Linked DNA regions of Variovorax paradoxus. Each later gene encodes a partner of the first gene's protein in a complex. Links are inferred from orthologs where the notes say so. Each region holds a gene or a part of one and is shown on either strand. Other genes may lie near its edges.

Region 1 (5,224 bases):
AGCACGCACTGCGGGTCCTGCATGGTCATGTCGACCTTGGCAAAACCGGCTTCGTCCAGCGCGTAGTTCCACGACTTGGGGTCGTAGTTGCGCTTCTCGGCGTTGTAGCCGCTGAACAGGCCGTCCTCGAACTTGTAGTCAGGCCCGACGATGAAGGTCGCGTTCGTGTAGTTGCGTACGTACTCCGTCTGGATCCTGTCGTTGCTCAGCAGGAAGTTGATGACCCCCGCGAGGAACGCGATGTCCGAGCCCGCGCGCACCGGTGCGTAGTAGTCGGCCATGGCGGCCGAGCGCGTGAAGCGCGGATCCACCACGACAAGGCGCGCCTTGTTCTGCTTCTTGGCCTCGATGACCCACTTGAAGCCGCACGGATGCGCCTCCGCGGCGTTGCCGCCCATGATCAGCACGACATCCGCGTTCTGGATGTCCTGCCAGTGGTTGGTCATCGCGCCTCTGCCGAACGTCGGGGCCAGACTGGCCACCGTGGGTCCGTGTCAGACGCGTGCCTGGTTGTCGAACACCAGCATCCCGGTCGAGCGGAATGCCTTGTGGGTGATGTAGCCCGTTTCGTTGGAGGAAGCCGATGCGCACAGCATGCCGGAGCTGGTCCAGCGGTTGACGGTCTTGCCGTCGGCGTTGGTGGTCTGGAAGTTGGCGTCGCGGTCGGCCTTGAGCAGCTTCGCGATGCGGTCCAGCGCCTCGTCCCAGCCGATGCGCTTCCATTCGGTGCCGCCGGGCTCGCGCACCTCGGGGTACTTCAACCGGTTGGTGCTGTGCACGAAGTCCAACAGCCCCGCGCCCTTGGGACACAGCGTGCCGCGGTTGACCGGGTGGTCGGCGTCGCCCTCGATGTGGAGGATGGCGGGCACCACGTTTTTCGCCTTGTCGCCGAGGCTGTACATGATGAGCCCGCAGCCCACCGAGCAGTAGGGACAGGTGTTGCGGGTTTCTGTGGTGCGCGCGAGCTTGAAGTTGCGGGCCTCGGCCAGCGCGGCGGTCGGCGAGAACCCGAGCGCCACGATGCTGGAGCCGACCAGCCCCGCGCTGCTGACGCGGAAGAATTGCCGGCGGCTTATGTCCATGACATGGCCTCCTGCAGCGGTGAAGTGGTGTGTTTCATCGAAGCTTCTTCTTTGCGTGGGAAAACTGGAGGAGCGGGCTGCGCTACTTCGGCGCCGTGCCATCGCCGCCGCTCGGGGCGGGCGCTGAACTGCCCGAGGTGTTGCCGCCGCCTGGCCCGCTGACGCCGCCGACGGCCGCGCCGCCTTCGGAAGGGCCCTTGTGCGCGGTGGTGGCGTCGACCTTGTCGCCGGAGTCGGCAGGCTTGATGCCGCTCGGACTGGCACCCGATGGTGCCGCGGCGGGAGTGCTGGAGGCCGGGGCCGCGGCGGGCTTCGGGTCGCAGGCACTCAGCAACATGCCGAAGGCCAGGCAAAGGCCCAGGGTCTGCAGGCGCTGGCATCTCGGCATCGACACTCCTTCGGGGAAAGGACCGCCAGACAATGGAATGTTTTTTTGGGCCCTTGCCGCCGCCGGATCGAATGCCCGGTCGCGACGGCAGGACCTTTTGTCGCATCATGCGACAGGGCCTTGGGCCGATCAAGTAGGCCAAAACCGGCAATAACCCTCGAATCCGGCCGAGCGCCGTCCTCTGGGCTATCGTCGCGCCCATGAATGCCTCCCTCCGCCTGGGTTGGCGCACGCTCTGGCGCGACCTGCGCGCCGGTGAACTGCGCCTGTTGATCGTTGCCGTGCTGCTGGCCGTGGCCGCGCTCACGGCTGTCGGCTTCTTCGCCGATCGCCTGCAGGGCGGGCTGAAGCGCGATGCGCGCCAGTTGCTGGGTGGCGACGCCGTGGTGGTCAGCGACAACCCGACGCCCGAGGCCTTCGTGGCGCAGGCAAGGTCGCTGGGGCTGCAAGGCACGGCCACCTATGGCTTTCCGACCATGGCGCGCGCCGAGGACGCGCAGGGCGGCGCCAGCAAGCTGGTGGCGCTGAAGGCCGTCACCGCCGGCTATCCGCTGCGCGGCAGCCTGCAGACCTCCGCCACGCTCGACGGTGCGGGCAGCGTCACGCGCGACATTCCGCCGCCCGGCGAGGCCTGGGTCGATGCCTCGCTGCTCGACTCGCTCGGCCTGAAGGTCGGCGACCCGCTGCTGCTGGGCGACACCAGCCTGCGCGTGGGCCGCGTGATCACGCTGGAACCCGACCGCGGCGCCGGCTTCATGAGCTTCTCGCCGCGCGTGATGCTCAACCAGGCCGACGTGGCGCGCACCGGGCTCGTGCAGCCGGCGAGCCGCGTGGGCTACCGCTATGCGGTGGCCGGCAGCGACGCTGCAGTCAAGCGCTTCACCGACTGGGCCGACGCCGCCATCAAGAAGGGCGACCTGCGCGGCGTGCGGCTCGACTCCTTCGAGGGCGGCCGTCCGGAGATGCGCCAGACCCTCGACCGCGCCGAGAAATTCCTGAGCCTGGTGGCGCTGCTGGCGGCGCTGCTGTCGGCGGTGGCGGTGGCGCTGGCCGCGCGCGGCTTCGCGGCCAGCCACCTCGACGACTGCGCGATGCTGCGCGTGCTCGGCCAGAGCCAGCGCACCATCGCGGTGGCCTATGCCTTCGAGTTCGCGGTGATCGGCATCGTGGCCAGCGGGCTGGGCGTGGTCATCGGTTTCGGGGTGCATTACGTGTTCGTGCTGCTGCTGGCCGGGCTGGTCGAGACCGCATTGCCGGCCGCCACGTTGTGGCCCGTGGCCTTCGGCCTGGGCATGGGGCTCACGCTGCTGTTCGCGTTCGGCCTGCCGCCGGTGCTGCAACTGGCCAAGGTGCCGCCGCTGCGCGTGATCCGCCGCGACGTCGGCGGGCTCAAGCCGGCGTCGCTCGCGGTGCTGGGCATCGGCGTGGCGGGCTTCGCGGCACTGCTGATGGCGGCGAGCAGCGACATCAAGCTGGGCCTGATCGCGGTCGGCGGGTTCGCAGGCGCGGTGGCCGTGTTCGCGCTCCTGAGCTGGCTGGCGGTGAAGGTGCTGCGCCGCAGCGTGAACGAGACCACCGCGCCGCGCTGGCTGGTGCTGGCCACGCGGCAGATCTCGGCGCGGCCGGCCTATGCGGTGGTGCAGGTCAGCGCGCTGTCGGTGGGCCTGTTGGCGCTGGTGCTGCTGGTGCTGCTGCGAACCGACCTCGTGGCCAGCTGGCGCAAGGCCACGCCGCCGGATGCGCCGAACCGCTTCGTCATCAACGTCATGCCCGACCAGAGCGAGGCCTTCCAGAAGTCGCTGCGCGACGCCGGCGTGCGCAAGTTCGACTGGTACCCGATGATCCGCGGCCGGCTCGTGGCCATCAACGACAGGCCGGTGACGCCCGACGACTACACCGAGGACCGTGCCAAGCGGCTGGTAGACCGCGAGTTCAACCTGAGCAACAGCGTCGAGGCGCCCGCGCACAACAGCATCACCGCCGGCAGGTGGACGCCCGACGCCAAGGGCGAGGTCAGCGTGGAAGAAGGCCTGGCCGAGACGCTGGGCCTGAAGCTGGGCGATTCGCTGCGCTTCGACATCGGCGGCATGCAGAACGACGCGCGCATCACGTCGCTGCGCAAGGTCGACTGGGGCTCGCTGCATGCCAACTTCTTCGTGATGTACACCGTGGCTTCGCTGGCCGACGTGCCCACCACTTACATGGGCGCCTTCCGCGCTCCCGAGACGCGCGGCTTCGACAACGCGCTGGTGCGCAGCTACCCCAACGTGACCAACGTGGACATGAGCGCCACCATCAACCAGCTGCAGCGCGTGCTCGACCAGGTGATCCGCGCGGTGGAGTTCCTGTTCGGCTTCACGCTGGCCGCCGGCCTCGTGGTGCTGTTCGCCGCGGTGACCGCCACGCGCGAGGAGCGCGCGCGCGAGTTCGCCGTGATGCGCGCGGTGGGCGCACGCGCCAGCCTGCTGCGCCAGGTACAGCGCGCCGAGCTGGCGGGCGTGGGCCTGCTCGCGGGCTTCCTGGCGAGCATCGTGGCTTCGGCGATCGGCTGGGCGCTGGCGCGCTACGTGTTCGAGTTCACCTGGACCGCGTCGCCGTTGGTGCCCGTTGCCGGCGCGCTGGCGGGCGCGGTGCTGGCGCTGGGCGCGGGATGGTGGGGCCTGCGCGACGTGCTGCGCCGCCCGGTGGTCGATACGCTGAGGCGCGCGGCCGAGTAATCTTTTTCTTCTGCGCAGATCGAGGACGGGGCCGGGGATGCAATACATTCCCCGGCCCCGTATTCATTTCAGAAGAGAAATTCCTGCATGCGCTTGGCGTCATTCCAGATCACCAACTTTCGCTCGATCAACGACAGCGGCCTCATCGATTCCTCTCGGATCACGGCGATCCTTGGTCGGAACGACAGCGGCAAGTCGAACCTGCTGCGCGCACTCCACAGCCTGAACCCGGCCGAAGGCCCGGTCGAAATCAGCCCCATCAAGGACTTTCCGCGCCATCGCCGGCTCGAAGAGTGCACCGGCGACACGCCGGTCGTCTTCACGCGCTGGAGCCTGGACGACAGCGAACAGGCCGCGCTGGCCGCGATCTTTCCGCGTGCGGCCGGCGTGCGCCACGTCACCGCGCGCCGCGGTTATGCCGCCACGCGCACCGGCGGGCTCGAAGGCCTTGCGCCGCTGTCGCTCGATGTCGGCGACATCAAGGGCAAGGTCCGCAAGATCGTGCCGGCCGTGAAGGCCGCCGCGGAGAAGGTGGCCGAGGAGGCGCGCGCCGCGCTCGAGCAGGAGGCCGACACCTTCGACGCCGCGATGATCATGAGTCCCGACCACGTCCGCTGGTCGGCCGGCGCGGTGCAGGCCATGCAGGCGTTGCGCAAGGCACTTGCCGCGGCCGGCGCCGAACTCAGCGACAAGCAGGACCAGATGCTCGCCGAGCTCGAGGAGCTGGCACTCTCCATCGCCGACGACGAACCTGCGCACGCGCGCGCACGCGCCTGGGTGCTCGAGAACCTGCCGCGCTTCGTCTACGTGGACGAGTACCCCGCGCTGCCCGGCCGTCAGAACATCGCCGAATACCTGGGCCGCCAGGGCTGGGGACAGCTCACGCCCGCGCAGCAGAGCTTCGGCAAGCTGTGCAAGGTCGCAGGGCTCGACCCGCAGCAGCTGCACGACCTGCTCGACAGGAACGACCAGGCCACGCGCAACCAGCTGGCGAACCGCGCCGGCGCGGTGGTGACGGCAGAGATCCGCCGCCTGTG
Region 2 (5,007 bases), 860 kb from region 1 along the record:
CGCGGGTCTCGCCCTCGGGCCGGTCGACGATGCCGATCTGCACGTAGTAGCGCACGGTGCGTGGCGGCAGATCCGCGAGCACGCACAGCTCTGCGAGCGGGTAGGCGGCTGTCGCCGGAAGGGGATGCGATTTCATACACTTAATTTAAACACAAGAACTGTTTTTATAAAACACCTGCGGATTTCTCCCGTGCGGCAGCGCGCTAGCATCGAAGCCATGAGCAAGCCCTCCACCAACCTGATCCACCATCCCTACACACCGCCCGCCACCTTCTCCGCGCCGCAGCCCGGCGTGTACAAGGCATCGACCGTGTTCTTTGCCGACGTGGCCGCGATGCGCGCGCGCGACTGGAAGACCAAGGCCGGCTACACCTACGGCCTGCACGGCACGCCGACCACCTTCACGCTCGAGGAGCGGCTGGCGACGCTCGAAGGGGGCACCGAATGCCTGCTGGTGCCCAGCGGCCTCGCGGCCATCTCGCTGGTGGCCTTCGCCTTCCTGAAGACCGGCGACGAGGTGCTCATTCCCGACAATGCCTATGGACCCAACAAGGCGCTGGCCACGGGCGAGCTCGCGAACTTCGGCATCACGCACCGCATGTACGACGCCATGAACCCGGCCGACCTCGCGGCCAAGCTGTCGGACCGCACGCGGCTGGTGTGGGTCGAGGCGGCCGGCTCGGTGACGATGGAGTTTCCCGACCTGCCCGCGCTGGTGAATGTGTGCCGCGCGCGCGGCGTGATGACCGCGCTCGACAACACCTGGGGCGCGGGGCTGGCCTTCGCGCCCTTCGACTTCAACGGCACGGGGCAGGGCGTCGACATCTCGGTGCATGCGCTCACCAAGTACCCCAGCGGCGGGGGCGACGTGCTCATGGGCAGTGTGGTCACACGCGACGAGCGCCTGCATCGCGCGCTCAAGCTCACGCACATGCGCATGGGCTTCGGCATCGGCGTGGGCGATGTGGAAACGCTGCTGCGCTCGCTGCCCAGCATCGCCCTGCGCTATGCGGCGCACGACCGCGCGGCGCGCGAACTGGCACGTTGGCTCAATGGCCGAGACGAGATCGCGCAGGTGCTGCATCCCGCACTGGAGGAGTCGCCCGGCCACGTGCACTGGCGTGCGCTGTGCGGCGAGGCCGACCTGGCCGCGGGTCTTTTCTCGGTCGTGTTCGACGAGCGCTTCAGCACCGAGCAGGTCGACCGCTTCTGCGACAGCCTGCAGTTTTTCCGCCTGGGGTACTCCTGGGGTGGGCCCATCAGCCTGGTGGTGCCCTACGACATCGGCCTGATGCGCGATGCCAGCGTGGCGCGCTGGCCGTACAAGGGCACGCTCGTCCGTTTCTCGATCGGTCTCGAGGATGTGGAGGACCTGCGCGCCGATCTGCAACAGGCATTGGCGCGGTTGTAAAAAATCGCTTCCGGCTCCTCTGGAGCGCTGCAGGGTACCGTCTTGAGACTGCGGCGTTATCGCTTACAGTAGGCCACGCGCAGTCACCCTGACTGCCTCGCCCAAGGAGAAGCAGTGGCAACACCAAATTACGGCTACGAGAAACGCCAGAAAGAGCTGGCGAAGAAGAAGAAGAAGGAAGAAAAGCTCCGGGAAAAGGCGAATCGCAAACTTGCACCGAGCAGCGACGGCCTGGCACCCGGAGACCCGGAAACCGATGTGGCCTCGCTCGAGCACGATGCCCCCACGGTGCCGGAGTTGCCCACCAAGAACGGTTGATTCCGATCCTGGCGTACCCATCAAGAAGCCGCTGCAGGCCGCAAGCCTGCAGCGGCTTTTTCATTTCGGCAGCAGCTTGTGCAGCTCGGGCCAGACGTTGTCGAGCAACTGGGGCTGTGCCGCAGCCGTCGGATGGATGCGGTCGGCCTGGAACAGCGACAGCGCATCGGGCGCATCGGCCACGCCCTTGAGCAGGAAGGGCACCAGCGCGGACTTCGTCTCGCCCGCCACCTTCGAAAACACCGCCTCGAAGCGCCGCGTGTAGTCGCCCCCGTAGTTGGGCGGCACCTGGATGCCGACGATCAGCACCTTCGCGCCCGCGGCCTGCGCCGCCTTGGTGATCTGCAGCAGGTTGCTCTCGGTGTCTGCGAGCGGCAGGCCGCGCAAGGCATCGTTGGCGCCGAGCTCCACCACCACATGCGTAGGCTTGTGCTGCGAGAGCAGCGAAGCAAGGCGCGAGCGGCCGCCGGAGCTGGTGTCGCCGCTGATGCTGGCGTTGACCACGGTGGCTGCGAGCTTCTGTTGCGCAAGCCTTTTTTCCAGCAAGGGTACCCAACCCTCGCCGCGCTTGAGGCCGTACTCTGCACTCAGCGAATCGCCGAGCACCAGGATCACGGGCTTGCCAGCCTGCGCCTGTGCATGCGCCGCGGTCGTCCATATCCCCGCGTTGCCGAGCGCCGCGGTGGTCAAGATAAAGTCACGTCGATTCAAAACCAGAGCCTTTCCATGTCCCAACCCCCGTCCGATGTAATTGTTGCCGTCGAGCATGTCTTCAAGTCCGTCACCGACTCGACCGGTACGCTGGACATTCTGCAGGACATCGATTTCACCCTCGGGGCGCGGGAGACCGCTGCCATCGTCGGCGCTTCGGGTTCGGGCAAGAGCACCTTGCTGTCGATCATCGCGGGACTCGACACACCCACGCGCGGCACGGTCAGGCTCGCGGGCGACGACATCTTCGCCATCGACGAAGACGAACGTGCCGCGGTGCGCGCCCGGCGCGTGGGCTTCGTGTTCCAGAGCTTCCAGCTGCTGGGCAACCTCAGCGCGCTCGAGAACGTGATGCTCCCGCTGGAACTCGCCAATCGCAAGGACGCGCGCAAGGCCGCCAGCGAGATGCTCGGGCGGGTCGGCCTGGGCCAGCGGCTGGGTCACTACCCGAAGGTGCTCTCCGGCGGCGAGCAGCAGCGCGTGGCCCTCGCGCGCGCCTTCGTGGTGCAGCCTGCGCTGCTGCTGGCCGACGAGCCGACCGGCAGCCTCGACTTCGCCACCGGCGAGCAGGTCATGCGGCTGATGTTCGACCTCAACCGTGAACTCGGCACGACGCTGGTGCTGGTCACGCACGATCGCGGCATCGCCGCGCAGTGCGAACGGCGCATCACCATCGAGGCCGGACGCGTCGCCGTTAATGAAAAAGCTGCCGTAGCGCCCGTCTGACAAGCGCGATAAGCTATTAAATAAATAGCAAATCACATTCGAGGAGACTGCATGGAAGAACTTCCCCCCGATGCTGTCCGCGCGCTCCAGGGCGGCAGGCTCATCGAGGCCATCAAGATCGTGCGCGACCGCACCGGCATGGACCTCAAGTCGGCCAAGGAAGCGGTCGACCGCTATGCCGAACGCATGGACGAGGGGGATGAAGACATGCAGGCCGGGCGCAGTGCACCTGATGCCGCCATGCAGGATCGCGGCTTCGCCTCGATGCCTTCGACCGCGTTGAAGGCGCTGGCGCAGGGCAACAAGATCGAGGCGATCCGCCTCACGCGCGAGGCCACCGGCCTGAGCCTGGCAGCCGCCAAGCGGTTGGTCGACAAGCACGACGATCCTTCGGTCGGCGAATTCGCTCCGTTGCCTTCGCACATGCCGCGCCGTTCGATGGAGGAACCCGGCCGCGTGCATGGCGGCGGGTACAAGTGGCTGCCGATGGTCATCGTCGTGCTGGTCGCGTTGATGGTCTGGATGTACTTCGGCGGAGAGTTCTGAGCCAATGATCGTTCCGCAGTTCTGGGCCGAAGGCCGCATCCAGGAGCGCGTGGCCGGCAAGCAGGTCACCGTGCGCCGCTACGGCTGGTCCGACGACAGCCCGCTCGCCGCCCAGGCCCATGCCGACCAGCGCACCCGCGAGGCCTTCGACCGCATCGTGCAGGGCGAGCAGCTCGAACGCCGCGAGCGCAAGCTGGCCTACAACGGCGCCAATGGCGTTCCCATTCGCGAGGAGATCGTCGAGCGCCAGGGCGACACCGTCATCACCCGCAACGGCTACGGGGCGCGCTGCCTCAACACGCCCGACGTGCTGTTCGTCGACATCGACTTCGAGGAGCCGCTGCGTGGCAGCGTGTTTGCCTTTGCGCTGGTGCCGGCGCTCATCGCCGGCGTGGTCGGCGGCTGGGCCGCGAAGACCTGGCTGGGCGGACTGATCGCGTTCTTCGTGGTGTTCGCCGTGGCCTGGGTCATCGGCCAACGCAAGAAGCGCGGCCAGCCCAGCGGCAATCCGGCGCCGGAGAAGCTCGCGGCCGAGCGCATCGGCCGCTTCATGCACCAGCACCCCGACTGGCACCTGCGCATCTACCGCACGCCGGCAGGCTTTCGCGTGTTGGCGATGCACGACGTCTTCAGCCCTTCCGACACGGCCGTGGCCGACTGCTTCCAGGCCATGGGCGTGGACAAGGTCTATGCGCGCATGTGCCGCAACCAGAACTGCTTCCGGGCGCGCGTGAGCGCCAAGCCGTGGCGCGTGGGCATCGGCGAGCACATGCGCCCGCAGCCCGGCGTGTGGCCCGTATCGCCCGACAAGCTGCCCGTGCGCGATGCATGGGTGGCGCGCTACGAGAAGGCGGCCGAAGGCCATGCCGCCTGCCAGTACCTGGAAAGCGTAGGCAACAGCGAGCGGGTGCATCCGAATGCGCGCGCGGTGCAGGAACTGCACGACGAGCGCACCCGTGCGCTGAGCGGCCTGCCGCTGGCCTGAGGCGCCGGGCTCGAGGGCGCGAAGGCCGGTCCCGCAGGTGGGGATAATCCGGCCATGTCTTCTCCAAAAGTGATCTTCGGCTTCCATGCCGTGGGCGTGCGCATCAAGACCGCGCCGAAATCGGTGCTCGAAGTGATGTTCGACGCCAGCCGGCGCGATGCGCGCATGAAACAGTTCATCGCGCGGGCGCAGGAAGCCGGCGTGCGGCTGGTCGAGGCCGACGGCCTGCGGCTGTCCAAGCTCAGCGGCAGCCATGGCCACCAGGGCGTGGTGGCGCGGGTCGAACCCGTGGCGCAGGTGCGCTCGCTCG

What was found. The genes of interacting proteins can lie anywhere in the genome.
Region 2: the proteins of AACL56_RS22575 (region 1) and AACL56_RS18295 are in contact, whole or in part, in a cryo-EM structure (PDB 9GE8), measured with the Escherichia coli proteins. The link is inferred for Variovorax paradoxus from one-to-one orthologs.

What each region holds. Positions count from the first base shown.
Region 1 is NZ_LR743507.1:4,787,506-4,792,729, reverse strand. What follows is about bases 1,283-4,428. They hold AACL56_RS22575 (ABC transporter permease), read left to right. Parts: upstream 1,283-1,670; coding sequence 1,671-4,187; downstream 4,188-4,428. Other genes in these bases: AACL56_RS22570 (ATP-dependent nuclease), read left to right, coding at 4,275-4,428; AACL56_RS22580 (hypothetical protein), read right to left, coding at 1,283-1,470. Outside these bases: more of AACL56_RS22580, read right to left, coding at 1,165-1,282; more of AACL56_RS22570, read left to right, coding at 4,429-5,224.
Region 2 is NZ_LR743507.1:3,932,275-3,937,281, reverse strand. Bases 1,382-4,310 are described here. They hold AACL56_RS18295 (ABC transporter ATP-binding protein), read left to right. Parts: upstream 1,382-2,455; coding sequence 2,456-3,166; downstream 3,167-4,310. Other genes in these bases: AACL56_RS18285 (hypothetical protein), read left to right, coding at 3,717-4,310; AACL56_RS18290 (hypothetical protein), read left to right, coding at 3,218-3,712; AACL56_RS18300 (arylesterase), read right to left, coding at 1,790-2,419; AACL56_RS18305 (hypothetical protein), read left to right, coding at 1,526-1,729; AACL56_RS18310 (PLP-dependent transferase), read left to right, coding at 1,382-1,411. Outside these bases: AACL56_RS18315 (MerR family transcriptional regulator), read right to left, coding at 1-136; more of AACL56_RS18310, read left to right, coding at 218-1,381; more of AACL56_RS18285, read left to right, coding at 4,311-4,697; 23S rRNA (guanosine(2251)-2'-O)-methyltransferase RlmB, read left to right, coding at 4,752-5,007.